3 regions of the Cytobacillus pseudoceanisediminis genome follow, and region 1 is predicted to be linked to each of the others. Evidence: predicted binding sites of a transcription regulator. Region 1 holds the regulator's gene; each other region holds the start of a gene.

The links. The regulator CtsR, encoded in region 1, represses protease genes until heat stress. The targets are predictions, from matches to a motif close to ATGGTCAATAAAGGTCAAACA.
Region 2: a site for CtsR is predicted at 7,031-7,051, ahead of M5V91_RS13215 (ATP-dependent Clp protease ATP-binding subunit). Genes of this name have one in related genera too.
Region 3: a site for CtsR is predicted at 6,219-6,239, ahead of clpP (ATP-dependent Clp endopeptidase proteolytic subunit ClpP). Genes of this name have one in related genera too.

What each region holds. Positions count from the first base shown of each region.
Region 1 is NZ_CP097349.1:4,040,465-4,050,522, reverse strand. Features, by position in the region: rRNA gene rrf (5S ribosomal RNA) at 44-160, shown strand; tRNA gene M5V91_RS21940 (tRNA-Val) at 170-245, shown strand; tRNA gene M5V91_RS21935 (tRNA-Thr) at 254-329, shown strand; tRNA gene M5V91_RS21930 (tRNA-Lys) at 473-548, shown strand; tRNA gene M5V91_RS21925 (tRNA-Leu) at 564-648, shown strand; tRNA gene M5V91_RS21920 (tRNA-Gly) at 657-731, shown strand; tRNA gene M5V91_RS21915 (tRNA-Leu) at 739-827, shown strand; tRNA gene M5V91_RS21910 (tRNA-Arg) at 843-919, shown strand; tRNA gene M5V91_RS21905 (tRNA-Pro) at 925-1,001, shown strand; tRNA gene M5V91_RS21900 (tRNA-Ala) at 1,010-1,085, shown strand; rRNA gene M5V91_RS21895 (16S ribosomal RNA) at 1,248-2,797, shown strand; gene M5V91_RS21890 (hypothetical protein) at 2,978-3,109, shown strand; rRNA gene M5V91_RS21885 (23S ribosomal RNA) at 3,104-6,037, shown strand; rRNA gene rrf (5S ribosomal RNA) at 6,241-6,357, shown strand; gene M5V91_RS21875 (CtsR family transcriptional regulator) at 6,867-7,328, shown strand; gene mcsA (protein-arginine kinase activator protein McsA) at 7,352-7,900, shown strand; gene mcsB (protein-arginine kinase McsB) at 7,903-8,982, shown strand; gene clpC (ATP-dependent protease ATP-binding subunit ClpC) at 8,987-10,058, shown strand, end outside.
Region 2 is NZ_CP097349.1:2,461,687-2,471,744, reverse strand. Features, by position in the region: gene M5V91_RS13240 (hypothetical protein) at 1-204, opposite strand, end outside; gene M5V91_RS13235 (hypothetical protein) at 327-671, opposite strand; partial or broken gene M5V91_RS13230 (bifunctional metallophosphatase/5'-nucleotidase) at 802-2,383, shown strand; gene M5V91_RS13225 (MarR family winged helix-turn-helix transcriptional regulator) at 2,486-2,941, shown strand; gene M5V91_RS13220 (M3 family oligoendopeptidase) at 3,077-4,771, shown strand; gene M5V91_RS13215 (ATP-dependent Clp protease ATP-binding subunit) at 4,822-6,966, opposite strand; gene M5V91_RS13210 (YkvI family membrane protein) at 7,164-8,222, shown strand; gene M5V91_RS13205 (DUF8580 domain-containing lipoprotein) at 8,272-8,769, opposite strand; gene M5V91_RS13200 (hypothetical protein) at 8,748-8,954, opposite strand; gene M5V91_RS13195 (CPBP family intramembrane glutamic endopeptidase) at 9,153-9,764, opposite strand; gene M5V91_RS13190 (DUF6254 family protein) at 10,017-10,058, shown strand, end outside.
Region 3 is NZ_CP097349.1:4,745,741-4,755,798, reverse strand. Features, by position in the region: gene tpiA (triose-phosphate isomerase) at 1-93, opposite strand, end outside; gene M5V91_RS25390 (phosphoglycerate kinase) at 156-1,340, opposite strand; gene gap (type I glyceraldehyde-3-phosphate dehydrogenase) at 1,802-2,809, opposite strand; gene M5V91_RS25380 (sugar-binding transcriptional regulator) at 2,855-3,877, opposite strand; gene M5V91_RS25375 (glutaredoxin family protein) at 4,012-4,260, opposite strand; partial or broken gene rpoN (RNA polymerase factor sigma-54) at 4,278-5,608, opposite strand; tRNA gene M5V91_RS25365 (tRNA-Arg) at 5,967-6,038, opposite strand; gene clpP (ATP-dependent Clp endopeptidase proteolytic subunit ClpP) at 6,344-6,949, shown strand; gene M5V91_RS25355 (HPr family phosphocarrier protein) at 6,993-7,250, opposite strand; partial or broken gene whiA (DNA-binding protein WhiA) at 7,280-8,228, opposite strand; gene mgfK (gluconeogenesis morphogenetic factor MgfK) at 8,348-9,325, opposite strand; gene rapZ (RNase adapter RapZ) at 9,322-10,058, opposite strand, start outside.

The DNA of each region.
Region 1 (10,058 bases):
CATTATCTAGTTTTGAGGGAACGAAGTTTCTTCAACCAAATAGTCCGGTGGCGATAGCGAGAAGGTCACACCCGTTCCCATACCGAACACGGAAGTTAAGCTTCTCAGCGCCGATGGTAGTTGGGGGCTGTCCCCCTGTGAGAGTAGGACGCTGCCGGGCGTATATTATGGAGGATTAGCTCAGCTGGGAGAGCATCTGCCTTACAAGCAGAGGGTCGGCGGTTCGATCCCGTCATCCTCCACCATACAACTTGCCGGTGTAGCTCAATTGGTAGAGCAACTGACTTGTAATCAGTAGGTTGGGGGTTCAAGTCCTCTCGCCGGCACCATTTCAACGAGCCATTAGCTCAGTCGGTAGAGCAGATTGCAGCATCAGTGAATTTCTTCATCTGAATAGCAATCTGTGACAAAGCGTTTAGCTTTGGAACATCTGACTGCACATAACAGGCTTTAGGAATTCTCATAAAATTATGAGCCATTAGCTCAGTCGGTAGAGCATCTGACTTTTAATCAGAGGGTCGAAGGTTCGAGTCCTTCATGGCTCACCATTTTAATTTCATATTGCGGGTGTGGCGGAATTGGCAGACGCACCAGACTTAGGATCTGGCGCCGCAAGGCGTGGGGGTTCGACTCCCTTCACCCGCACCATTCTTTAAGCGGAAGTAGTTCAGTGGTAGAACATCACCTTGCCAAGGTGGGGGTCGCGGGTTCGAATCCCGTCTTCCGCTCCATTTTTATGCCGGGGTGGCGGAACTGGCAGACGCACAGGACTTAAAATCCTGCGGTAGGTGACTACCGTACCGGTTCGATTCCGGTCCTCGGCACCATTTTAATTTTATATTGCGCCCGTAGCTCAATTGGATAGAGCGTTTGACTACGGATCAAAAGGTTAGGGGTTCGACTCCTCTCGGGCGCGCCATATTACGGGGAGTAGCTCAGCTTGGTAGAGCACTTGGTTTGGGACCAAGGGGTCGCAGGTTCGAATCCTGTCTTCCCGACCATTAATATTGGGGCCTTAGCTCAGCTGGGAGAGCGCCTGCTTTGCACGCAGGAGGTCAGCGGTTCGATCCCGCTAGGCTCCACCAAAAAAACTTTCAAAAAAGTTATTGACTCAGGTGTTTAAACCTGATAAGATAATAAAGTCGCCTCAAGCGGCGGATTGATCTTTGAAAACTGAACGAACAAAAACGTCAACGTTAATTCTTTAGTCTTTTTTGAAAAGACAACTTATGAGCTTAATCAACTCTTATATGGAGAGTTTGATCCTGGCTCAGGACGAACGCTGGCGGCGTGCCTAATACATGCAAGTCGAGCGGACAGATGGGAGCTTGCTCCCTGAAGTCAGCGGCGGACGGGTGAGTAACACGTGGGCAACCTGCCTGTAAGACTGGGATAACTCCGGGAAACCGGGGCTAATACCGGATAATTCTTTCCCTCACATGAGGGAAAGCTGAAAGATGGTTTCGGCTATCACTTACAGATGGGCCCGCGGCGCATTAGCTAGTTGGTGAGGTAACGGCTCACCAAGGCAACGATGCGTAGCCGACCTGAGAGGGTGATCGGCCACACTGGGACTGAGACACGGCCCAGACTCCTACGGGAGGCAGCAGTAGGGAATCTTCCGCAATGGACGAAAGTCTGACGGAGCAACGCCGCGTGAGTGATGAAGGTTTTCGGATCGTAAAACTCTGTTGTTAGGGAAGAACAAGTACCGGAGTAACTGCCGGTACCTTGACGGTACCTAACCAGAAAGCCACGGCTAACTACGTGCCAGCAGCCGCGGTAATACGTAGGTGGCAAGCGTTGTCCGGAATTATTGGGCGTAAAGCGCGCGCAGGCGGTTCCTTAAGTCTGATGTGAAAGCCCCCGGCTCAACCGGGGAGGGTCATTGGAAACTGGGGAACTTGAGTGCAGAAGAGAAGAGTGGAATTCCACGTGTAGCGGTGAAATGCGTAGAGATGTGGAGGAACACCAGTGGCGAAGGCGACTCTTTGGTCTGTAACTGACGCTGAGGCGCGAAAGCGTGGGGAGCAAACAGGATTAGATACCCTGGTAGTCCACGCCGTAAACGATGAGTGCTAAGTGTTAGAGGGTTTCCGCCCTTTAGTGCTGCAGCAAACGCATTAAGCACTCCGCCTGGGGAGTACGGCCGCAAGGCTGAAACTCAAAGGAATTGACGGGGGCCCGCACAAGCGGTGGAGCATGTGGTTTAATTCGAAGCAACGCGAAGAACCTTACCAGGTCTTGACATCTCCTGACAACCCTAGAGATAGGGCGTTCCCCTTCGGGGGACAGGATGACAGGTGGTGCATGGTTGTCGTCAGCTCGTGTCGTGAGATGTTGGGTTAAGTCCCGCAACGAGCGCAACCCTTGATCTTAGTTGCCAGCATTCAGTTGGGCACTCTAAGGTGACTGCCGGTGACAAACCGGAGGAAGGTGGGGATGACGTCAAATCATCATGCCCCTTATGACCTGGGCTACACACGTGCTACAATGGATGGTACAAAGGGCTGCGAGACCGCGAGGTTAAGCGAATCCCATAAAACCATTCTCAGTTCGGATTGCAGGCTGCAACTCGCCTGCATGAAGCCGGAATCGCTAGTAATCGCGGATCAGCATGCCGCGGTGAATACGTTCCCGGGCCTTGTACACACCGCCCGTCACACCACGAGAGTTTGTAACACCCGAAGTCGGTGGGGTAACCTTTTGGAGCCAGCCGCCTAAGGTGGGACAGATGATTGGGGTGAAGTCGTAACAAGGTAGCCGTATCGGAAGGTGCGGCTGGATCACCTCCTTTCTAAGGATATTTACATGAAACGTGACGTGTTTTGTTCGTTCAGTTTTGAGAGTTCAATCTCTCAATGAAAGATTCGTTCTTTGAAAACTAGATAATGTTAATGAAGAAGCAATAACCGAGTAATCGCCATCTTAGTTTTTTCTCTTATTTTTGTTTTAAAACGAAGTAAGAGCACAAACCATGAGGGCAATGAGAAGCAAGAAGATCAAGGAAGCGACCGAACGAGCACCGGAGCGTACGAGAGTACGTGAGGAGCACAGTGACGGAGCTGACGCAGAGATTCGCCGCTTATCATTGGCCGAAGTAGGTTAAGTTAGAAAGGGCGCACGGTGAATGCCTTGGCACTAGGAGCCGATGAAGGACGGTACTAACACCGATATGCTTCGGGGAGCTGTAAGTAAGCTTTGATCCGGAGATTTCCGAATGGGGAAACCCCTATCCGTAATGGGATAGGATCTTTACCTGAATACATAGGGTATAGAAGGCAGACCCGGGGAACTGAAACATCTAAGTACCCGGAGGAAGAGAAAGCAAACGCGATTCCCTGAGTAGCGGCGAGCGAAACGGGATTAGCCCAAACCAAGAGGCTTGCCTCTTGGGGTTGTAGGACACTCTACACGGAGTTACAAAGGAACGAGGTAAATGAACAGGTCTGGAAAGGCCGGCCAGAGAAGGTAAAAGCCCTGTAGTTGAAACTTCGTTCCCTCCAGAGTGGATCCTGAGTACGGCGGGACACGAGAAATCCCGTCGGAAGCAGGGAGGACCATCTCCCAAGGCTAAATACTCCCTAGTGACCGATAGTGAACCAGTACCGTGAGGGAAAGGTGAAAAGCACCCCGGAAGGGGAGTGAAAGAGATCCTGAAACCGTGTGCCTACAAGTAGTTAGAGCCCGTTAATGGGTGATAGCGTGCCTTTTGTAGAATGAACCGGCGAGTTACGATTACATGCGAGGTTAAGTTGATGAGACGGAGCCGCAGCGAAAGCGAGTCTGAATAGGGCGAATGAGTATGTGGTCGTAGACCCGAAACCAGGTGATCTACCCATGTCCAGGGTGAAGTCCAGGTAACACTGGATGGAGGCCCGAACCCACGCACGTTGAAAAGTGCGGGGATGAGGTGTGGGTAGCGGAGAAATTCCAATCGAACTTGGAGATAGCTGGTTCTCTCCGAAATAGCTTTAGGGCTAGCCTCATGTAGTAAGAGTCTTGGAGGTAGAGCACTGTTTGGACTAGGGGCCCCCATCGGGTTACCGAATTCAGACAAACTCCGAATGCCAAAGACTTATCCATGGGAGTCAGACTGCGAGTGATAAGATCCGTAGTCAAGAGGGAAACAGCCCAGACCACCAGCTAAGGTCCCAAAGTATACGTTAAGTGGAAAAGGATGTGGAGTTGCTTAGACAACCAGGATGTTGGCTTAGAAGCAGCCACCATTTAAAGAGTGCGTAATAGCTCACTGGTCGAGTGACTCCGCGCCGAAAATGTACCGGGGCTAAACGTGTCACCGAAGCTGTGGATTGACATCTTCCGATGTCAGTGGTAGGAGAGCGTTCTAAGGGCGTTGAAGCCAGACCGCAAGGACTGGTGGAGCGCTTAGAAGTGAGAATGCCGGTATGAGTAGCGAAAGATGGGTGAGAATCCCATCCACCGAATGCCTAAGGTTTCCTGAGGAAGGCTCGTCCGCTCAGGGTTAGTCGGGACCTAAGCCGAGGCTGAAAAGCGTAGGCGATGGACAACAGGTTGATATTCCTGTACCACCTCTTTACCGTTTGAGCAATGGGGGGACGCAGGAGGATAGGGTAAGCACGCTGCTGGATTAGCGTGTCCAAGCAGTTAGGCCGGTAACGAGGCAAATCCCGTTACCACATAGGCTGAGCTGTGACGGCGAGGGAAATTTAGTACCGAAGTTCCTGATTCCACACTGCCAAGAAAAGCCTCTAGCGAGGGAAAAGGTGCCCGTACCGCAAACCGACACAGGTAGGCGAGGAGAGAATCCTAAGGTGAGCGAGAGAACTCTCGTTAAGGAACTCGGCAAAATGACCCCGTAACTTCGGGAGAAGGGGTGCTCATTAGGGTGAATAGCCCTGATGAGCCGCAGTGAATAGGCCCAGGCGACTGTTTAGCAAAAACACAGGTCTCTGCGAAGCCGCAAGGCGAAGTATAGGGGCTGACGCCTGCCCGGTGCTGGAAGGTTAAGAGGAGAGGTTAGCGCAAGCGAAGCTTTGAATCGAAGCCCCAGTAAACGGCGGCCGTAACTATAACGGTCCTAAGGTAGCGAAATTCCTTGTCGGGTAAGTTCCGACCCGCACGAAAGGCGTAACGATCTGGGCACTGTCTCAACGAGAGACTCGGTGAAATTATAGTACCTGTGAAGATGCAGGTTACCCGCGACAGGACGGAAAGACCCCGTGGAGCTTTACTGTAGCCTGATATTGAATTTTGGTACAGCTTGTACAGGATAGGTAGGAGCCTGAGAAGCCGGAGCGCCAGCTTCGGTGGAGGCGTCGGTGGGATACTACCCTGGCTGTATTGAAATTCTAACCCGCGCCCCTTATCGGGGCGGGAGACAGTGTCAGGTGGGCAGTTTGACTGGGGCGGTCGCCTCCTAAAAAGTAACGGAGGCGCCCAAAGGTTCCCTCAGAATGGTTGGAAATCATTCGCAGAGTGTAAAGGCACAAGGGAGCTTGACTGCGAGACCTACAAGTCGAGCAGGGACGAAAGTCGGGCTTAGTGATCCGGTGGTTCCGCATGGAAGGGCCATCGCTCAACGGATAAAAGCTACCCCGGGGATAACAGGCTTATCTCCCCCAAGAGTCCACATCGACGGGGAGGTTTGGCACCTCGATGTCGGCTCATCGCATCCTGGGGCTGTAGTCGGTCCCAAGGGTTGGGCTGTTCGCCCATTAAAGCGGTACGCGAGCTGGGTTCAGAACGTCGTGAGACAGTTCGGTCCCTATCCGTCGTGGGCGCAGGAAATTTGAGAGGAGCTGTCCTTAGTACGAGAGGACCGGGATGGACGCACCGCTGGTGTACCAGTTGTCTTGCCAAAGGCATCGCTGGGTAGCTATGTGCGGAAGGGATAAGTGCTGAAAGCATCTAAGCATGAAGCCCCCTCGAGATGAGATTTCCCATAGCGTCAAGCTAGTAAGATCCCTGAAAGATGATCAGGTTGATAGGTCAGAGGTGGAAGCGTGGCGACATGTGGAGCTGACTGATACTAATCGATCGAGGACTTAACCAAAACGAAAAGCGGAGGCGACTGTTCAACTTCGAGAGACGTTGGAGAGCCGGCCATTCAAATCCTGGTTTTGGGATTTGGAGGGACGGATCGAAACGGCCGAGAAGTTAGGAGCCGAAGCTAGACAAGTCATTGGTGAATACTCGGCAAATACTTCTTCATACATTATCTAGTTTTGAGGGAACGAAGTTTCTTCAACCAAATAGTCCGGTGGCGATAGCGAGAAGGTCACACCCGTTCCCATACCGAACACGGAAGTTAAGCTTCTCAGCGCCGATGGTAGTTGGGGGCTGTCCCCCTGTGAGAGTAGGACGCTGCCGGGCATATGAAAGAGCACCTGATGGGTGCTCTTTTTTGTATGTCTGGAGATTTATTGAATACAAATTTCTTATTTGGACTCTGCTTTTTAGTGGGAAATTGGGCTAAATGTGAGTTTACTTCATAAAGCTCAATTCATGCTAGATAAAAGTATCGCTAACTGCATCGCAGCTTCATAGAATCCAGAATCAGGGCATTCAGCAGGTTCATTCAGCCATTCTGCAGGATTCCATCTCTCTATTCCGACCGAACATCAAGCCAGGACAGCTAACCATATCATCTGTCCATCTGGCAATCAAGCGCAAAACACTTCCCAGCCTCCAAAAAAACTTCTCCCATCCAAGCACAAACCCGCCCAATCAAAAATATATTGTTATCGACATTAACTTCCATTTTCAGGTTTGGGAAGTCAAAAAATGGGGGAAAATTATTAATACCCGCCAATTGCAAGAAATTACATAAATCATGTATAATTAATGTCAAATATAGTCAAAGTCAGATAGGGGGAGGCCTGGTGAGGAATATATCCGACATAATTGAAAATTATCTAAAACAGGTTTTAGAGAAGAGCGAAAGGGAAATCGTGGAAATTAAAAGAAGTGAAATTGCTGATAAGTTCCAGTGTGTTCCTTCTCAGATCAATTATGTGATCAACACCCGTTTCACGATTGAGAAAGGCTATGCAGTAGAAAGTAAGCGGGGAGGCGGGGGCTTCATCCGGATTATGAAAGTCCAGTCCTATGACCATGCTGATTTAATTGACCAGTTAATTTCATTGGTTCAAAGCAGGATTGCCCAGAGCAGTGCAGAGAATGTCATTTACCGTCTGGTAGAAGAAGAGATTATAACACATAGGGAAGCTAAAATAATGCTTAGTGTTATAGACCGCTCTGTTCTGTATATTGATCTTCCATTCAGGGATGAGCTGAGGGCAAGAATGCTTAAGGCAATGTTAACCACTTTGAAATATAAATAGTAGTGAGCTGGAGAGGTGACGTCATGATTTGTCAGGAATGTAACCAAAGGCCGGCCACGCTGCACTTTACAAAGGTTGTAAATGGCGAGAAAGCAGAGTTTCATCTTTGCGAGAAATGCGCACAGGAAAAAGGTGAAATGTTTATGCTGGGCAGCGGGTCTGGTTTTTCAATAAACAACTTGCTTGCTGGTCTTCTGAATATTCAGCCTGCCTTTCAGGAATCGGGCCAGGATGCTTTTCAGCAGGAGAAAGTCCTGCAGTGTGAGCAATGTTCCCTCACCTTTCAGCAGTTTATTAAAGTAGGCCGCTTTGGATGCGCCAACTGCTATGAGACCTTTAAAGATCAATTGAACCCAATTCTTAGAAGGCTACACAGCGGGAATTTCTCACACAGCGGAAAAATTCCTGCGCGAATCGGGGGAACCATTCACTTGCGAAGGAATATTGATGATTTAAAAAACAATTTAAAAGAAATGATTGCCAAAGAAGAGTTTGAAAGAGCGGCAGAATTGAGGGACGAAATAAGGAAATTGGAAAAGCAGCTCAATGCCGATCAAAAGGGAGGGGAGTAAGCTTGTCGCTGGAACGTTTCATGAATCAAGCTATTAGCTCCTGGATGAGTGCGGAAGGTCCTGATTCCGATATTGTATTAAGTTCACGAATCAGGCTTGCCCGCAATATAAAGCAATATAAATTCCCCACTTTATTTTCAAATGAAGAAGCAGAAGCAGTCATTGAAAAAATAAAGGCGAGGGTGGAGCATTCTTCTTTTTCGAAACTTGGGGAAATGGAGCTTTTATTAATGGATCGCCTTCAGCCTCTTCAAAAAAGAGTGCTGATGGAAAAGCATCTGATCAGTCCCCATCTTGCTGAGAATTCAACTTATGGTGCCTGCCTTCTTTCTGAAAATGAAGAAGTCAGCATCATGATTAATGAAGAAGACCATATAAGGATTCAATGCCTGTTTCCGGGGTTTCAGCTTTCTGAAGCCTTAAGTATGGCGAATGAAATTGATGATTGGCTGGAGGAAGAAGCCGATTATGCATTTGATGAAAATATTGGCTTTTTAACAAGCTGTCCCACAAATGTAGGTACAGGGCTCAGGGCATCGGTTATGATGCATTTGCCGGGCCTCGTTCTCACACAGCAAATGAACCGGATTATTCCGGCAATTAACCAGCTTGGTTTAGTTGTTAGAGGAATTTACGGGGAGGGCAGCGAAGCTTTAGGTAACATCTTTCAAGTTTCAAATCAGATCACTCTCGGAAAATCAGAAGAGGATATCGCAGAGGATCTGAAAAGCGTTGTCAGCCAGCTGATTTCTCAGGAAAGATCGGCAAGGGAAGCATTAGCAAAGACTTCTAACATACAATTAGAAGACAGAGTCTTCCGCTCTTATGGCATTTTATCAAATAGCCGGATCATTGAATCAAAGGAAGCAGCACAATGCTTGTCTGATGTTCGCCTGGGGATTGATATGAAGTACATTAAAAACATATCAAAAAATATATTGAATGAGCTGATGATCCTGACACAGCCCGGATTCCTGCAGCAATATGCAGGCGGGCCGCTGAGACCGCATGAACGCGATATCCGCAGGGCTTCATTAATCAGGGAAAGATTAAAAATGGAAGATCAAGAGTTGGGAGGATGAAAATATGATGTTCGGACGATTTACGGAAAGAGCTCAAAAAGTATTGGCTTTAGCACAGGAGGAAGCAATCCGTTTAGGACATAACAACATCGGAACAGAGCATATTCTGCTGGGGCTTGTACGCGAAGGTGAAGGCATTGCTGCAAAAGCTTTGTATGCTTTAGGCCTCGGCTCTGATAAGATCCAAAAAGAGGTTGAGAATTTAATCGGCAGGGGGCAGGATGCTTCCCAGACCATTCACTATACACCGCGTGCCAAGAAAGTTATTGAACTTTCCATGGACGAAGCAAGAAAGCTTGGCCATTCTTATGTAGGAACAGAGCATATCCTGCTTGGCCTGATCCGCGAGGGCGAAGGCGTGGCAGCGAGAGTGTTGAATAACCTAGGAGTCAGCCTCAATAAAGCGCGTCAGCAAGTGCTTCAGCTATTAGGCAGCAATGAGTCCGGCAGCCATCAGGGAGGGTCCGCAGCCAATGCGAACACACCGACACTGGATGGATTGGCACGTGACTTGACTGCTATTGCCAGAGAAGGAAGCCTGGATCCGGTTATTGGGCGAAGCAAAGAAATTCAGCGCGTAATCGAAGTATTAAGCCGCAGGACGAAAAACAACCCGGTTTTGATCGGTGAGCCTGGTGTAGGTAAAACAGCCATTGCAGAAGGCCTGGCACAGCAGATCATTAATAACGAAGTGCCGGAGACTCTTCGTGATAAAAGGGTTATGACGCTTGATATGGGTACAGTTGTAGCTGGAACGAAGTATCGCGGTGAATTTGAAGACCGCCTGAAGAAGGTAATGGATGAAATCAGGCAGGCCGGAAACATTATTTTATTCATTGACGAGCTTCATACATTAATAGGTGCAGGCGGAGCAGAAGGGGCTATAGATGCTTCCAACATCTTAAAGCCTTCTCTGGCACGCGGTGAACTTCAGTGCATAGGTGCAACAACTCTTGATGAATACAGAAAATACATTGAAAAGGATGCGGCACTTGAAAGAAGATTCCAGCCTATTACGGTTGATGAGCCTACTGCGGAAGAATCAGTACAGATTCTTGAAGGTCTTCGTGACCGTT
Region 2 (10,058 bases), 1.6 Mb from region 1:
AAGCCTGTCAATTGGAATTGAGATGCTATTCTGGCTGGAAAATGATGAGTCACCATTCATGTTGATATCCATAATCGTTTCCCTTTCAGAATTAAGGACAGAAAGTCTTGCTTCTGGAGTAAGAAGTCTCATGATATTTTGTACGTAATCCACCCTCATATGTGCCACAATAATAGAGATTACATCTCCATTGTCATTGAACACGGGTTTTCCTATCCCAACGACTGTTTGCCCATTGGTTAGTGTTTCAGGGGAGTTAGAGATTACAATATCTTTCGTGCGCGAAACCTCTTTAAGATATTTCTTATTAGATAAATCGGAGTTCGCTAAGAATTGATTGGACCCTGTAAGAACCTTTCCGCTGGGATTAAGAAGGTAAATTCCGCCATATCGCGGATCCAGCTGATTGGCTTTTGGAGCAGAGGCTCCAGTTTATCAGAGGGAGTGTCAGCACTTCCAGCAGTCAGTGATAACATATCAAGTGTGGTCACAGTTTCGGAAATAAACTGGTCCCAGCTTCTTTGGTGTATGGAGCCAATCCATTTTGCTTCTTCCAGCCTTTCCTCATCATTTTGTTTAACAGAATCCATAAAGAAAAAGATGCTGCCGGCCAAAGTGGGAATAATTACTGCGATTAAATATAGTAGTAAATTTCGTTTTCGACTTTTCATCAGGTTAACTCCAGCATAATTAGGTTAATTTATTCATATCTAACTGACATTATCAATATTATACCATTTTGTGTTAAAAGAGGTTTATTTCTAACAAAGGAATGATATTTTATATGTAAGGAGGGGTTTGATGAAATCAGAAGTTTTTCTCACGGTTTTGGCTACAAGTGATGTCCATGGACATGTTTATCCATATTATTATGGAACTGGTGAGCATGCTGGTCATGGGCTGGGCAAGCTTGCAGCAATAATAAAGAAAGAAAAGGAACAATCTGAGATCTCTATACTTATTGATAACGGGGATCTGATCCAGGGAACTCCTCTAACTTATTATTATTCCAGATACTTAAATAACCAAAAAAATCCCATGATTCAAATATTAAATGAACTTGAATACGATGCAGCTGTAATCGGAAACCATGAATTCAACTATGGAAAGAACACACTTGCAAGAGCTGTCAGTGAATCCAATTTCCCATGGCTGTCAGCCAATATATTATTTAATTCAACAAAAGAAACGTATTTCGGGCTTCCCTATAAAATAAAATCCTTCCCAAATGGCTTGAAAGCAGCAGTTATAGGTGTTACAACCCAGTATATTCCCAATTGGGAGAAAAGGCAGCATATTGAACATCTTGTTTTTGAATCTGCGGTGATCAGCTTAAAAAGGTGGGTTTCATATATTCAGGAGGAAGAAAAGCCGGATGTGATTATTGTCTCTTATCATGGCGGCTTTGAAAAGGATATCAGAACTGGTGAAGAGACGGAAGAACAAACAGGAGAAAATGAAGCATACCGGATCTGTACAGAAGTTCCTGGAATCGATGTTCTGATTACCGGGCATCAGCACCGTTTTATTGAAGGAGAACAAGTAAATGGTGTGGCTGTTGTTCAGCCGGGATTTAATGGTCAAGCGCTTGCAAAGGTCACCGTTAAATTCAGAAAGAAACATAATGATTGGCTGATTGATGATAAACACTCTGCGTTAATCTATCCCGACGGAATACCGTCTGATAATGAGGTTCTGCAGCTGGCTGGGTATTATGAATCCAAAACCCAGAAATGGCTGGATACGGAGATCGGTGAAATTGATGGTGATATGCTGATTGATGATATATTTGAGGCACGTACAGGGGAGCATCCGCTGATTGAATTTATTAATAAAGTGCAGATGGAAGCCTCAGGTGCTGATATTTCCTGCACTGCCTTATTTCATGAGGGGGCACCAGGATTCAAGTCTAAAGTAACGATGAGAGAAATTGTTTCTAACTATATTTATCCAAATTCATTATGTGTCCTCAGAGTTGCAGGAAAGGACATTAAAGATGCATTGGAGCGGTCTGCAGCTTATTTTGAATTGAACAGTGACGGAAAAATTATAGTGAATCCTGATTTTTCAAATCCAAAGCCACAGCATTATAATTACGATATGTGGGAAGGTATTGAGTATAAAATAGATGTTTCACGACAAAAGGGCAGCCGGATTACAAAGGTTTTGTATAAAGGGCATCCAATCAGGGAAGATGAAGAGTATCATGTAGTAATGAACAATTACCGCGCTGCAGGCGGGGAGGCTACAACATGTTCAAGGATAAGCCAGTGGTGAAAGAGATTTTAACCGATATGACCGAATTGATTGCAGACTATTTTTGGAAAAGAAAAAGGTAATTCCAACTCTTAATCACAATTGGGAGGTTGTTTCGGGCAAATGATCCGGATGTGTTAAATTGACAGCTTTCTTCCTGTTTTCTATAATGATTGAGAATTGAATTTATGTATACGCTACTAATTAAAAGGAAAAGGGATTGGATAAAATGGGGTCTGAACAAATTGACCAATCGTTGAAATTGTTTATTGTCCTGTCCAGGGCTTATAGGGCAATAAATGAAAATGTAAATAAACTAATACAAACATATGGAGTGAATCCAACTGAATTTGCTGTTCTGGAACTGCTATACCATAAGGGTGACCAGCCTTTGCAGCAAATCGGCGGGAAAATACTATTGGCCAGCGGAAGCATCACTTATGTAGTGGACAAGCTTGAGCAGAAAGGCTTGTTGAAAAGGGTCGCATGCCCTAATGACAGAAGAGTTACCTTTGCGCAAATAACAGATAAGGGTAAAGACTTTATCGAAAACATATTCCCTGACCATGAAAAGCATATCCATTCTTTAATGTCCGAGCTTACTCCAGAAGAAAAAGGAACAGCCATTGAGTTATTAAAGAAGCTTGGACTATCTATCTCCAATGATAAAAATAGCTTACAATAACTAAAACAGCCTTGACCGGCTGTTTTTTATTTTGTGCTTTATAGATATGTTCAGGGGAGGAATTAACCAAATATTGTCGAAATAGTTTAGTGGTTTAATTAAAATCGATTTACATATACACGAGGGGGCAATAATGTGAGATTTGAAGACTATACATACGTTCGTCCGGATCTTGATACAGTACAGGGGAAATTCGAAGCAGCGCTTGAGAAATTTGAAAACGCAGCTTCTGCAGACCAGCAAAATCAAGCTATGAAAGAAATTAATGATATTCGCAATGATGTCGGCACTATGTTCAACCTTTGTTATATCCGTCATTCAGTCGATACGAATGATGAATTTTACAAAGCAGAGCAGGATTATATGGATGAGATTCAGCCTGAAGTAGAAGGGTTTGTTACAAAGTATTATCAGGCTTTGGTTAATTCCAGGTTCAGGGCAGAGCTCGAAGAAAAATGGGGGAATCAGCTTTTTGCACTTGCGGAAGCCCAATTGAAGGTGTTCTCGCCAGAGATTGTTCCGCTTTTGCAAAAAGAAAATAAGCTCTCATCAGAGTATACTAAGTTAATTGCTTCAGCCAAAATTCATTTTGAAGGTGAAGAACGCACTCTTGCCCAATTGGAGCCATTTACTGAATCTACAGATCGGGAAATGCGCAAAAAAGCAAGCGAGGCACGCTTTGGTTTCCTGGCAGATAATGAGAAAGAGCTGGACCGTATTTATGATGAGCTTGTCAAGGTTAGAACAGAGATTGCCCATAAACTTGGATATTCGAATTTTGTTGAACTGGCTTATTTCCGTATGTATCGAACTGATTATAACGCCGAAATGGTTGCAAATTTCCGCAAGCAGGTGAAGGATTTCATCGTCCCAATCGCCACAAGGCTAAAGGAACGGCAAAGAGAGAGGATTGGCGTTGACAAGCTGAAATTTTACGATGAAGGATTTGAATTTAAAACAGGAAATGCTGTACCCAAAGGCAATCCTGAATGGATTATTGAAAACGGACAAAAAATGTATGATGAGCTTTCCAGAGAAACCAGTGAATTTTTCTCTTATATGAGAGAAAATAATCTTATGGACCTGGTGGCCAAAAAGGGAAAAGCAGGGGGCGGCTATTGCACTTATATTGAGAACTATAAATCCCCATTCATTTTCTCAAACTTCAATGGAACGTCAGGAGATATTGATGTTCTTACTCATGAAGCAGGCCATGCATTCCAGGTGTATTCAAGCAGTCATTATGAGATACCTGAATATAACTGGCCAACTTATGAAGCTGCAGAAATTCATTCCATGAGTATGGAATTTTTCACATGGCCATGGATGGAGGGCTTCTTTAAAGATGATACTGAGAAATACAAGTTTTCCCATTTGAGTGGAGGACTGCTATTCTTGCCTTATGGCGTATCAGTTGATGAATTCCAGCATTGGGTATATGAAAACCCGGATGCATCACCTCAGGAAAGAAAACAGGCTTGGAGAGAAATTGAGAAGAAATACTTGCCGCATAAAGATTATGATGGCAATGAGTATTTGGAGAACGGCGGATTCTGGCAGCGGCAGGGCCATATCTACAATTCACCTTTCTATTATATCGATTATACATTGGCACAGATCTGTGCATTCCAATTCTGGAAACGGTCCCGGGAGAATCAGGAAGCAGCATGGAAAGATTATTTGAAACTGTGCCAGCTTGGCGGCAGCAAACCTTTTACCGGACTGGTAAAAGAAGCTGGGTTGATTTCTCCTTTTGAAGAGGGATGTGTCGAGTCAGTTATCGGGGAAATTGAGAATTGGCTGAATTCAGTGGATGATAAAAGTTTATAAACAAATAAAAAAGAGCCGGAAGTTATTTAATTCCGGCTCTTTTCGTTCTTTTAGCGGATGGGTTTAATAACAATTGCTTCGTCTTCGAGATTGGCCTGTAATTGGCTATTTCCGCCATGATCAATGATGAAATCAGCAATCTTGTCTTCAAGTTCATCCTGGATGATCCTTCTTAATGGCCGTGCGCCAAAAGCAGGATGATATCCTTCTGCTGCTAATTTCTCCTTGGCTTCCTGGGTAACAGTCAATTCTATATCCTGCTCATTTAATGTTTCCTGAAGGTCATTGAGCATTAAGTCGACAATTTTCAATAAATGCTCTTTTTCCAAAGCTTTAAATTCAATAATGCTATCAAAACGGTTCAGGAATTCAGGCTTAAAGAAGCTGCCGAGTGATTCAAGAATGTTTGACTCCATGACGGCGTCAGCTGTGCCAAATCCAACATGGATTTCCTTTTGCCCAGCTCCTGCATTGCTGGTCATGATAATGACTGTATCTTTAAAGCTGACAGTGCGGCCTTGGCTATCTGTCAGGCGTCCATCCTCCAGAATTTGAAGGAACATGTGCTGTACATCCGGATGTGCTTTTTCTATCTCATCAAGCAGAATGATGCTGTACGGGTTTCTGCGCACCTTCTCAGTAAGCTGTCCGGCTTCTTCATGACCCACATATCCTGGAGGGGAACCGATAATTTTTGATACGCTGTGTTTTTCCATATATTCACTCATATCAAGCCTTATCATGCTTTCTTTTGAGCCGAATAGCTCTTGGGCAAGTGTTTTGGTTAACTCAGTCTTTCCGACCCCTGTTGGCCCGACAAATAGAAATGATCCAATTGGGCGGTCCTTTGATTTAAGTCCTGCACGGCTTCGGCGAATTGCCTTTGCAACTTTTTGCACGGCTTCTGCCTGTCCGATTACTTTTTCAGCAAGGCTTTCCTCAAGGTTCTGCATTTTTTCCTGTTCATCTTCTGCTAATTTGCCGACAGGAATCCCGGTTTTCTTTTCGATAATCTCCTGAATATGGCTAACGTCAATAACTGGCCGTTCTGCCTTGTTGTCCCCGTTTAGTGCCTGCTGGAGTTTTAGTTCCTTTTCACGGAGTTTTGCAGCCTCTTCATATTTTTCTTCATTTAATACAAGTTCTTTCTGCCTGCTGATTTCTTTCAGCTGATTTTCAATATCATCTGCAGGTATATATCCTGATTGAAGATTCATTTTAGAACCTGCTTCATCCATTAAATCAATGGCTTTGTCAGGCAGGAACCGATCCTGAATATAGCGGCTTGACAGCTGCACACATGCCTTGATGGCATCTTCTGTAAAAGAAACATCATGATAGTCTTCATATTTTTGTTTCAGTCCAAACAGGATATTAATTGCCTCATCAGGTGTCGGCTCATCTACATGTACAGGCTGGAATCTGCGTTCTAGTGCAGGATCTTTTTCAATTTGGCGGTATTCTTTCAAAGTGGTTGCTCCGACCACTTGAAGCTCTCCTCTTGCAAGGGCTGGCTTCAGAATATTGCCTGCATCCATTGACCCCTCAGCTGATCCTGCTCCGACAAGAAGATGAATTTCATCTATAAAGAGAATAATGTTCTTCCGTGACTGAAGCTCAGAGATCAGCTGCTTCATGCGTTCCTCGAATTGGCCGCGGATGCCTGTGTTTGCAACCAGAGACACCACATCAAGCAAATAGACTTCTTTATTTTGAAGTTTCTTTGGTGCATTTCCCTCGGCAATCTTAATGGCTAGCCCTTCGGCAATAGCTGTTTTTCCTACTCCTGGTTCACCGATTAAGACCGGATTATTTTTGCTTCTTCTATTTAATATTTCAATCACACGATATACTTCATCGTCCCGTCCGATGACTGGGTCGATTAAACCAGCTTTGGCAAGCTGTGTAAGATTTTGTCCGAATTGATCTATAAAACCGCCGTTGCCATGACTGTATCCCGGTGCTTCGTTTAGAGCATAGTTTTCATTCCCTTGGGATGCAGCCATTTTCTTGAAGAAATCCTCTAATGGCATTTGGCCAAAACCTGAAAAACTGCTCAAAGCAGGCCCAAAGGAAGTAAGGCTATTTTGCTTTTCATAACAGTTATGGCATAGGTGTAGATTACGCTCATTTCCATTCACATTCAGTCTTAATTGTACATTTGCTTGTTTTGTTTGACATTTTTGACAAAGCATTTTGCATCCCTCCATTAATAGTTTGGTCTGACTTTGACTATATTTGACCTAATATCCACATTATAATTTGACCTTCTTTGACTTTCAAGTGATTTGTATTGTTATTTTTAACCAAAACTGAAGTTTAGCCATAATGCAAAAAAGCTCGTCTTTGTTTGTACTAGCCTACATATATTGGAAAGGAAGGAGGAGATTAAGTGAAGACAAATTGGGGGGCAGCTTTCCAGATCGCTGCCGTTTATGTGGGAACCGTGGTGGGAGCGGGCTTTGCCACTGGCAGAGAGATTGTGGAGTTTTTTTCCCGATTTGGTTTTATCGGATTAATTGGGATTATAATGAGCGGCTATATCTTTATTTTTCTCGGTTCCAAATTAATGAGAATCTCTGCACGAATAAAGGCTGCATCATATCAGGAATTGAATGAATATTTATTTGGAAGATTTTTTGGTTCTGCCATTAATATATTGATGCTGTTTATGCTGCTGGGCGTTTGCGCCGTCATGCTGTCGGGAGCTGGTGCAGTGTTTGAAGAACAGATCGGCATCAGCAAAACTGCAGGGTTGCTCATAACGATAGGGTTAACGATTATCACAATGATAGTGGGCATTCGCGGATTATTCGCTGTGAATACGTTTGTTGTTCCAATGATGATTGCATTTAGCTTTATTTTATTGTTCATAAGCATGAAGCTTCCTAGTTTTGCAGATCAGGTTCTATTTATCCCATATGCTGAAGATGGATGGAAAGCAGTTGTGGCTCCGTTTTCATATACGGCTCTGAATTTGACATTAGCACAAGCAGTCTTAGTGCCTGTGGCTTCAGAAATAAATGATGATCGGACAATAAAGTGGGGTGGATACCTTGGTGGAGCCGCACTGACTCTTATCCTGCTTTCCAGCCATTTGACACTGATGATGCTCCCAAATCTGCAGGCTTATGATATCCCAATGGCCGCAATTGTGAAGACATTGGCATCATCTTTCTATTGGATATTTGTTTTTGTCATCTATGGTGAAATTTTCACTTCTGTTATTGGGAATGTGTTTGGGATCGAGAGGCAGGTAAAAAAATATATTTCCGTGCCGAGTATTATAATTGTGGGCTTTATCTTTATAGTTTGTTACTTTATCAGTTTGATCAATTACGGAACCTTGCTTTCCTATTTATATCCGGTTTTCGGATATGTAAGTTTGACATTTATTATTCTTCTGTGGATGAAACCATTTGATAATGGAAGTAAAGGCAAGAAAGCTTAAAAAAGCTAAATAAAGAGATCCGTATTGCACGGATCTCTTATTCACTCCATTATTTTTGCGGCTCCTCTTTCATAATGGTTTTCGCCATCTGAAGGAAAGCCTCTTCATGATCAGCTTCTTCCTTATTGAATAGGGTAAGCTTCAGTGAAAGATCTTCGTTTTTCACTAGATAGGCTGAAACCTTCTCGCCGTTTCCTTCAGCCTTCATAACATTAGCATCTTTGTAAAAATCATCTGAAGGAGCATCAGCTGTCTGCACATTTTCGCTAACAGCTCCTAATTGTGCTTTTGTGTTTTCTTCGATCATGTTCCAATCTGCATCATTCGGAAGAAGTTCAATACGCATGAATACCTGATCATTTTCTGAAAGGTATAAAACATCCTTATTAGGCTCCTCGGCAGTTAGTTCATAGGCGGGCAGAACGTACATAGAATAATTCTGATTATCACTATGTTTCAGGAAGGCAGTCTCTTCCTTGGCTTCACCCTCAACCGTATAAGTCATGTTCTGTTCAAGGATTCTGATTACGCTCTGTCCTTCATCCACAGTGCCCTCTTCTGCTGGATCCTGTTCTTCAGTTTGCTCTTGTCCATCCTGTCCATCTGAAGCTGTTTCTTCTTCATTTTGCCCAGGATCTGATCCATTGCCGGAATCATTCTGAGACGTGCCGCAGCCTGCCAGGATAACAGCAAATAAACCAGAATTAACATAAATTTCGCCATGAATTTCATTAATGTTCCATCCTCCCGTTGTTACTTCTAGCGCTTTTGCATAATTAGACGTAAGTGGAATAAAAGAGTTACATATAAATTCCTATTAATTAGTACATTACCATTTATGTAAAACATCGACAAGACTCAACAAAAACTTTAAAAAAAGACAATCCATTAAGGATTGTCTAATCAACATTGAATCTGCACGTGGCCATTTTAATAAAAAGGGAGCAGGACAAACATCAATAAATCAAAAATCAGGTGGGAAACGATTACTAGCGGAATGCTTCTTTTCCATGCGTAAAGCCATCCCCAGAAGAGGCCTGCGATTAACGCTGCAAAGGCCAGCATCCAGTATCCTGAATAAAAATGAACTGAAGAATAGAGGAGAGACGATAGGATGATGGATAACTTAACAGTCGTAAGTTTCATCAATCTCTTTTGAACGAACCCTCTCCAAAAGACTTCTTCTCCTGGAACAATGATTAAAATCAGCACAATATAGTGCCAGATAAAGGAAGGCGAAAAACGGCCATATAGTTTTTCAACCTGATTAACAAGGGGAAGATTGAGTATTTCAAATAAACTGTAGCCGGCCCAAAAAAGACCGTACAATAGAAAACCTGAAAGGGCCCCATAGGTAATAAATATCCCAAATGAGGCCTTGTCTTCCACTTCCTCCATTATGATGGAATAACTGATTAGAAGCAGTAAAGAGGCAGAAAAGATATACCAAAAAATTGATTTATCCTGAAATGTAAAATACATAAGCAGATGAGCGAGTAATATCCCGCCAATAAAGCGGAGATCTGCGGCAACACTCTTCAATTTTTAATCTCCTTTCAATAAGAAAAGCGGAAGCGCCCTGCCCACCCCCAACAAGCTTATGAACTCGAGGGAGCAGGCGCTGCAGCTGGACAGTTCTCAAAGCAAAAAAACTTTCTTATCTATTAAAAATAACCAAACACTATTCTAACAAAAAACAATCCTAAAAAGTAAGGAAAAGATTTCTTTGGAAACGATAAGATAAAATAATGCAGAAATGCTAATCATAAACCCATGAGAAGGGAGGTATGTATAATGACGAAATCAAAAAGAGAAAAAGAGCGTGCCTGGACGGTA
Region 3 (10,058 bases), 710 kb from region 1:
CGGTACTAAGCCATTGATTTCTTCAAGAAATACTTTCGCTTCCGGAAGTGTTTTATGCATTTTCCAGTTTCCTGCGATAATTGGTTTACGCATGTTGCACGTCCTTTCATGCTTTTATTATTGTCAAAAGACAGGGCTAAACAGCCCTGGTTAAATTATTTATCGTTTAAAGCCACTACGCCAGGCAGAGCCTTTCCTTCCATAAACTCAAGGGAAGCGCCGCCGCCTGTTGAGATATGGCTCATGCGGTCAGCAAGATGGAATTTCTCAACTGCAGCTGCAGAATCTCCGCCGCCAATGACTGAATATGTATCGTTCGCTTCTGCTAAAGCCTCAGCCACTGCTCTTGTTCCGCCGGCGAATTTTTTCAATTCGAACACACCCATTGGCCCATTCCAGATGACCAGCTTGGAATTCTGGATTACATCACTGTAGATTTCGCGCGTTTTAGGTCCGATATCAAGTGCTTCCCAATCAGAAGGAATTTCTTCAATTGCTACTGTCTTAATATTGGCTTCCTCGGAAAAATCGTCTGCTACCACGACATCAACAGGCATGTAGAAGTTCACGCCTTTTTCTTTCGCTTTTTCCATAAAGGACTTTGCAAGTTCAATCTTATCTTCTTCCAATAGGGATTTCCCTACTTCATGGCCCTGTGCCTTTACAAATGTATAGGCCAGTCCGCCGCCAATGATCAGGTTATCTACCTTTTCAAGAAGGTTTTCTATTACACCGATCTTATCTTTAACCTTTGCGCCGCCGATAATGGCTGTAAATGGACGCTCAGGATTTGAAAGAGCTTTTCCAAGTACATCCAGTTCTTTTTCCATTAATAGTCCTGATACTGCAGGAAGATGATGCGCAATTCCTTCCGTTGAGGCATGTGCACGGTGTGCTGCTCCAAAGGCATCGTTCACATACACGTCAGCAAGCTCAGCAAATGCCTTTGCAAGTTCAGAATCATTCTTTTCCTCTCCAGGATAGAAACGCACGTTTTCAAGAAGAAGAACATCTCCTTCACTTAGCGTGTCAACCATTGCTTTTACAGAATCGCCATATGCTTCATCGGCCTTCTTCACTTCTTTGCCAAGAAGCTCGGACAAACGCTTTGCTACTGGTGTTAAACGCAATTCTTCAACAACTGAACCCTTCGGACGGCCCAAATGGCTTGCTAAGATTACTTTAGCACCCTGGTTAGTCAAATACTCAATAGTTGGAAGAGCTGCACGGATACGAGTTTCATCTGTAACCTGTCCATCCTTCATAGGTACGTTGAAATCAACGCGGCAAAAAACTCGTTTGCCTTTTAACTCCACATCTTTTACGCTTTTTTTGTTCACAGCAAAAGGACCTCCTTACCAGGAAAAGCGGAAGCGCCTTGCCCAGGGGCGACAAGTATAAGACGAGCGCTGGCAGAAGGCGTGCTTTGCCTTCAGAAGCGATTGGCTTATGACTCGAGACCCCAGGCGCTGGAGCTAGACACCAACCTAGTCAATTATTTTTACTTTTTGCTTTAAAACAAAAGGGAGAGGGATTGTTTCCCTGCTCCCCTTTTACCCTTATCCATTATAGACGTTAGAGATTTTAATATCCAACAAGATGAGGTATTTTTTTAGAGAAAAAATTCACCTTGAGAATGCTTCGCAAAACGAATTTTTTCTCGTAAAGATTTCTCAATTGCCGCGATTAACGGGCAGTAGCCCCCTGGAGTAAAACGAGGAGTAACTTCCCGTTATGCCCGGTAACTTCAATTAACCATCAAAGGAGAAGAACTAATTCCCCTCTGATGGAAGTTTTCTTTTTAAAGTCCTTTTTGAGCGATGTAGTCAACAAGGTCAACTACACGGTTAGAATAACCAGACTCGTTGTCATACCAAGAGATAACTTTTACCATGCTGCCTTCCATAACCATTGTAGACAGTGCATCGATTGTAGAAGAAGCTGGGTTTCCGTTGTAGTCGCCAGATACTAATGGCTCTTCGCTGTATGCAAGAATGCCTTTAAGTTCGCCTTCAGCAGCTGCTTTAAGAGCGCTGTTTACTTCTTCTGCTGTTACATCTTTGTCAAGCTCAGCAACAAGGTCAACAAGAGAAACGTTTGGAGTTGGAACACGCATAGCTCCACCGTTCAATTTGCCTTTAAGTTCAGGCAATACTAGAGATACTGCTTTTGCAGCGCCAGTAGTTGTTGGAATGATATTTTCTGCTGCTGCACGGGCACGGCGGTAGTCTTTGTGCGGCAAGTCAAGGATTTGCTGGTCATTTGTGTATGAGTGAACAGTTGTCATCATACCGCGCTTGATTCCGAAGCTGTCGTTCAATACTTTTGCAAATGGAGCCAAGCAGTTTGTTGTACAAGATGCGTTAGAGATTACATGGTGGTTTGCAGGGTCATATTTATCATGGTTAACACCCATAACCACTGTGATATCTTCGTCACTTGCAGGAGCTGAAATGATTACTTTCTTCGCACCAGCTTCAAGGTGTTTCGCAGCGTCAGCACGCTTTGTGAAACGGCCAGTAGATTCTACTACTACTTCTACGCCAAGGTCTCCCCATCCTAATTGAGCAGGATCGCGCTCAGCAAGTACTTTTACTTTATGGCCGCCAACAACAAGGTAATCGCCATCAACTGTTACTTCTTCATTTAATGTTCCGTGTACGGAATCATATTTTAAAAGGTGTGCAAGCATGTTTGCATCTGTAAGGTCATTTACTGCTACAACCTCTACGTTAGGGTTTTTAAGAGCTGCACGGAAAACAACACGCCCGATTCTTCCAAATCCGTTAATACCAACTTTAACTGCCATGATTATTTCCTCCTTAGAAAGGTAGATTTAATATTTGAAAAGGGATTACCCTTTTAACAACTGTTTTGCTGCACCTTCATCTGTCACTAAAATGGTAGAGGATGGTGCCCGTTTCATGTATGCAGCAATGGCTTTTGCCTTTGAAGAGCCGCCTGCCACTGCAATGACATGTTCAATATGGGATAGGTCATCCAGCTGAAGGCCGATGGTCTGAACCTTATGTACAACCTCGCCGCCTTCATTGAAGTAATAACCAAAGGATTCTCCTACTGCTTGGGCATGCTTGATTTTAACAAAATCTTCTTCACTGGTTTTGCGGCGTTCCGCCATTGTAATAGCGTCCCCAATCCCGTGTAAAACCATGCTAGCAGATTTGATCTGGGTGATTACTTCTTTAATATTGGGTTCCTTAATAATGCTTTCATACATCTCCCTGCTCACCTGGTCCGGTACATAAAGGACGCGGTGTCTGGAATCTGTATGATCAGCCATTTTTGCACAAATGGTGTTAGCCTGATTTTTAACATCTTCCCCAATTCCGCCCCGTGCCGGCACAAACAGCCAATCCCGTTCAGCAAGATCAGGGGTTAGCATCTCCGCTACGGCTGCCATTGTGGATCCGCCGGTAACTGCGATGATATTTTTGCCTTTGAGCCTTGATTTCATACACATCGCTGTTGCCCTGCCAAGCTCCTGCTTTACCCATGGAGATTCATCGCTGTTGCCCGAAACAATGATCGCCTGGCGAATGCCAAGTTTTCGGGATAATTCCTGCTCCATTACGGCTATACCCGATATATCCCTCATTATTCCTTCAAGAGCTTCAAGCAAATCCCTGCCATCGGCAGAAAGGCTCATCCCCGTACTTGAAATGCGGATCAGATTCTGGTCTTTTAAAAATTCAACCTCACTTCTCAGCACTCTTTCCGTCAGGCCCAAACTTACTGCAAGGCTCCTTCTTCCAACCGGCTCCATCAGCCCTATGTAATGAAGGATCCCATAGCGCTTCTGCATAACCGCAAGCATATCAGGCAATAATCTTTTTTGAATATCAATTAGTGAGTACATCCGGATAGCTCCTTAATCATATGTGGTCATTTTTTGTCCCGCATAGACATATTATGTCCCACTTACCACAAAAAAATCACCCTTGCTTCTCTTCAATAATAGCAAGAGTGAGTAGTGAAATCAACTGATAAAACTCAGTTTTTTTCTGTAAGCGCTTCACTTACCGTAATGGCATCAATATGCCCGAACTGCACTTTATACCCATCAATTTCAACAACCGGGATCATGAGCCCATACTTCTCTGTCAGTTCATCGCTACCATCAATGTCTTTCTCAATTAAGATAAATTCGTACTCTTTCTTTAATTCCATTATTACATCCTTGGCTTTATCACACAGCGGGCAACTGCTGCGTGTATAAAACACGACCTCTGGCTGTTTCAATCAGCAAATCTCCTTTATCAGTCATACCTTTTCCGTTTAGATGATGATGGGATGCCCAGCTGATCCCGATATTTTGCTATCGTCCTTCTGCTGACAACCATCCCCTCTTCTTCCTTCAGCAGCTTCACAAGCTCCTGGTCGGATAAAGGCTTTTGCTTATTTTCCTTTTCTATCATTTTACCAATTATCGTCTTGACCTGCTGTGAAGACGTATTTTCATCGGATGTTGTTTTAATCGTGCTTGAGAAAAACGACCTCAGCTCATAGGTCCCATATGGCGTTTGCGCATATTTTTCCCGGACAGCACGGCTGACAGTTGATTCATGAATATCGAGTTCATCTGATATTTCCTTCATGGTCATCGGCTTCAGATGTGAAGGTCCTTTTATAAAGAAGTCCTGCTGTTTTTCAACGATTTTAAGGGTCACATTCGCAAGAGTCTCTTTTCTCTGCTCTATGCTCCTCATGATCCATTGATAATCCTGCTGCTTTTCCTGAAGGAAGCGGCTGACATTCCGGTCTCCAGAGGCCGCAAACTTTTTATAATAACCTTCATTAAAACTGATTTTAGGAAGCACTTCATCAAAAACACTTACAGAAAAGGAGCTTCCATCCCACTTAATTATCACGTCCGGTGTTATATATGCCGATTTCTCGCTTTGGAAGGATGAAGCCGGCCTAGGATTCAAGGTCTGCACAAGGTCGAATACCTCCTGAATCTCTTTTAGCCCCACACCAAGCTGCTTGGAAATCTCTTTCCATTTCTTCTCCGCAAAAAAGGTAAAGTATTCATCTAAAATAATTTCAGCGAGTTCATTTCTCTCTGGCAATCTCTTAATCTGCAGGGAAAGGCACTCCTGGAGATTCCTCGCGCCAACACCAGCAGGCTCGAGTTCCTGCAATTCTTCAAGCATCTGTTCCATATTTTCAAGAGGCATCTGGAGCGCCTTGGCAGCTGTCTGCAAATCCGCTCGCAAGTAACCGTTTTCATCAAGGCTCTCAATAAGATGCTCAATTACTTTTTGTTCGTCCTTGTTTAATTTCAAATGAAGCTGCGACTTCAAATATTCATCCAGCTTCATCGTCTTTCCGCAGCCAATCTGCTCAATCCAATTTATTTTATCTTTTTCGACTTTTATTCTCGTCGGTTTGACACGGTCATAACGGGGATCCATCGTCTGGACTTGACCGGACTCTACTTTTAAAAGGGGATTTTCAAGCGCCTTGCTTTCCAAAAAGCAGAAAGCTCCTGTGTGCTGTATTGCAGAAGGGCAATCGCCTGCGTCAGCTCCTGTGTCATTGTTAATTTCATTGTCTGCTGCTGCCATAACCCAGCTTTCAAATTCATCGTACATTCCCCCTGTCCCCATTTTACAATATTCCAGGTAAATGTTGTATGGAAATATCTTGGCAAATGCCAATCGCACGGGCACTTTACCATCTTTCTGAATACTTCACAATATGCATGGAAGAGGGAAGAATATTCATTTTTTATGGTGAAAACTGTGGATTTTAAGGATTTTTTTGAAATTCAGGCTTAAGTTTAGGAAGTTTTTTAGATTTATGTGCGGATAGAGGAATTTTATTTGCGTATAGGGCCAATTTACTTGCGGATAAATTTTTTTGTGTGCGCATAGGCTGGATTTATTTGCGGATAGCGTAAAAGTAAAAACTCCCTGTCCATATCAGACAAGGAGTTTTGGCAGCGCCCTCGGCAGGAATCGAACCCACATCTTAAGAACCGGAATCTCACGTGCTATCCGTTGCACCACGAGGGCAGATATTTTAATAGGTGGCTGACCAAGCGCTCAGCCGCTACGATAACTAATTATATGATAAGTTTATTCACTTTGCAAGCCTCCTTTTAGTTTAAAAATTGGAACAATGGGTATCATGGAATGAGATAGCACAGCACAGAAAAAAGTGTCGAACGAATCAAGCACGAATTCTATGCGATTTGTTTGACCTTAATTGACCATCAGTGTATCATGATAATACATAGGAGTTAAAAAATTTTCTTTACTTGGAAGAACATGCTTGTTCATCTTGTGTGTTGACCTTATCTTGAAGGAGGAATTGGAAAATGAACTTAATCCCTACAGTTATTGAACAAACAAACCGCGGGGAGCGCGCTTATGATATTTACTCCCGCCTTTTAAAAGACCGCATCATTATGCTGGGAAGCGCAATCGATGACAATGTGGCAAACTCAATTGTTGCCCAGCTTTTATTCCTTGAAGCAGAAAATCCTGAAAAAGACATTTCCATTTACATTAATAGCCCGGGCGGTAGCATTACAGCTGGTATGGCTATTTATGATACGATGCAATTTATCAAGCCAAAGGTACAAACGATCTGTATCGGTATGGCAGCATCCATGGGTGCGTTCCTTCTTGCTGCTGGTGAGAAAGGCAAGCGTTTTGCCCTTCCAAACAGTGAAGTCATGATTCATCAGCCACTAGGCGGAGCTCAGGGACAGGCGACTGAAATTGAAATCGCTGCAAAGCGCATTCTTTTCCTTCGCGAAAAATTAAACACAATTCTTTCAGAGCGCACTGGACAGCCGCTTGAAGTCATTGCGAGAGACACTGACCGCGATAACTTTATGACAGCTGAAAGAGCTCTTGAATACGGTTTGGTTGACCAAATCATTACCAGAAACTCTTTGGATGAGAAGAAAGATAAATAATAAGCATAAAAAAACAACTCGCATCTTCCCGATGCGAGTTGTTTTAGTTTTCCTTTTGAATATAGTTCGCAAGTGCCTCAAGAGCTTCGTTTTCGTCGTTCCCTTCAGCCTTGAGGGTAATGACTGATCCTGAGCTTACTGCCAGACTCATCAGCCCCATTATGCTTTTGGCATTTACCTTCTTTCCGTCCTTCTCCAGAAAAATATCGGATGAGAACCGATTGGCCTCCTGTACGAACAATGCCGCCGGACGTGCCTGTAATCCTGTTTTCAGCTTAACTTCAACCTGTTTTTCCGCCATTGTATATCTCCTCCCTGCTGATCCCTCTATCAGTGAGCATCTATAGTGTCGCCTGCCCGGAGTTTCTCAGCGATTTCATCTATTTTTCTTAATCTGTGATTAATACCCGATTTACTGATATTTCCGCCTGAGACCATTTCCCCAAGCTCTTTTAAAGTGACATCCTGGTAAGCTACACGCAATTCGGCAATTTCCCGCAGTTTGTCAGGAAGAACCTGAAGTCCGACAGTTTGATCGATGAACCGGATATTTTCCACCTGGCGCAAAGCAGCTCCAATTGTTTTGTTTAAGTTCGCTGTTTCACAATTTACGAGCCGGTTGACCGAGTTTCGCATATCGCGGACAATCCGGATGTCTTCAAACCGGAGCAGAGCTGCGTGTGCACCGATAATATTTAGGAACTCCGTTATTTTTTCGGCTTCCTTTAAATACGTGATATAGCCTTTTTTCCGTTCAAGCGTTTTGCTGTTCAGCCCGAACGTATTCATCAATTCACACAGGGAGTCATTATGCTCCTTGTAAAGTGAAAAGATCTCCAAATGATAGGAGGAGGTCTCCGGATTATTTACCGATCCCCCGGCAAGGAATGCACCGCGCAGATAAGAACGCTTACAGCATTTCTTTTTTATGAGCTCATTGGAAATATCGTGTGTAAATACGAATCCCTCGCTTAAAATTTTCAGATCATCAAGAATCATACTGGCCTGTTCCGTTAGCCTGACAATATAAACATTGTTCTTTTTCAGCCGCATTTTTTCCGGACCAGGAGCTCGACCTGAACGTTGTAATTCCTTTTAATCAGAGTGTAAATCCTTCTTGCAATTGCTGCATTCTCCGTCTGTATATCCACAATCAATTTCCGGCTGGAAAAGAAAGTGAACCATTCATCCTGATTAAGGCGGACAATTCCGCCTTCCCGCAGCAGTCTTTTATTTCCAGGTTCGTCAATTCTTTTTTCGTTTCCGAAGCGAAAGACATCCCTTCACCTCCTATCCGCAAAAGCGCTAAGCCAGTAGCATATAAAAAGATATTCTTTACTGAGCAAACGTATGCACAGTTTATTTTTTTACCGGCAAAAGCCCTTTCACACCTGTATACTACGCGTTAAAACGCCTATTGGTTTCATGTAAAAGTAAATTATATAGCATTTGGGCAACTTCTTTTGTATCATGGCGAATGATCCCGCCTTCGTGGCTGACAATTTCACCGTGCATTATTTCAAGGCCCAGTTCGGTAAGAGCACCTGTATCATACACAACAGGCTTTGCCATTTCCTCGCTGTACCTCTCCTGAATATGAGGAGGAATTTCCTCATTGTTTACCAGAATGGTATTGATAAAAGCACAGCTCATATGATCATACAATGCTTTTACGTGATCACTTGCCGTGTAATCGAGCGTCTCTCCTGCCTGTGTCATTAAATTGCATATATACACCTTTTTCGCCTTAGAATGACAGACCTCACGTCCCAGCCTAGGGACAAGCAGGTTTGGAAGAATACTGGTATATAAGCTTCCAGGCCCTATGATGATCATATCAGCCTGTCTGATTGCCTGCAGTGATTCAGGCAGGGCTTTGATATTTTTAGGGGTTAAAAATACCCGTTTAATTTTTTTGCCGGAATAGGGAATCTTTGATTCTCCCGATACTATGGTCCCGTCTTCCATTTCTGCATGAAGGACCACACTCTGGTTTGCAGCCGGCAATACCTTTCCCCTTACGTTTAACACCTTGCTCATTTCCTGAATCGCATGAACAAAGTTTCCTGTTATCGAGGTCATGGCCGCTAGAATCAGATTGCCAAGCGAATGCCCGGATAACTCATTGGATGTCGCAAAGCGGTGCTGGAACATCTCCTCAATGAGCGGCTCCACGTCTGAAAGAGCTGCCAGTACATTGCGGATGTCACCGGGCGGCGGGATATGAAGATCATTTCTCAATCTTCCTGAACTGCCGCCATCATCGGCAACTGTCACAATGGCAGTAATATCAACAGGGAATTGTTTCAATCCCCTTAAGAGGACAGGCAGCCCTGTTCCTCCACCGATGATGACGATTCTTGGCTGTCGGTTCATTTGATGTTTTCCTTTCTCCTCTCGATGTCACGGTGCGTGATTGCCGTATGGTAATCCTTGCCGAAATAGTCAGCAATATACTCTGTCAGCGCTACCGAACGATGCTGGCCTCCCGTACAGCCGATTGCAACGACCAATTGAGCTTTCCCTTCCCGTTTATAATGCGGAAGCATGAAGCTCAGCAGCTCCGTAACCTTCTCGAGAAATTTACTTGTTTCAGTCCATTTCAGCACATAGCTGGATACCTCTTCATCTAATCCTGTCTTCGGCCTCATATGCTCAATATAATGCGGATTCGGAAGGAACCGGACATCGAACACCAGGTCGGCATCAATTGGAATTCCATGCTTAAAGCCAAAAGACATGACGTTAACCGTAAATATAGTTTTCTTATTCAATGAGAATTCTGTGAGAATTTTCTCTCGCAATTCCCTTGGTTTCATTTGTGATGTGTTATAAATAAGCTGGGCCCTGCCTTTTAATTCTTCAAGCAGTTCCCGTTCAAGCTTTATGCCTTCAAGAGGTAATCCTGATGGTGCAAGGGGATGGAATCGTCTTGTTTCTTTATATCTTCTGACGAGCGTCGAATCATCAGCATCAAGATATAAAATTTGCGGGGTGACCCAGGATGTCTCGGATAATTCATCCAGCGCTTTAAATAAGTGGTCAAAAAACTCACGGCCGCGCAAATCCATCACCAATGCCACCTTATTCATTTTATTCCCTGATTCCT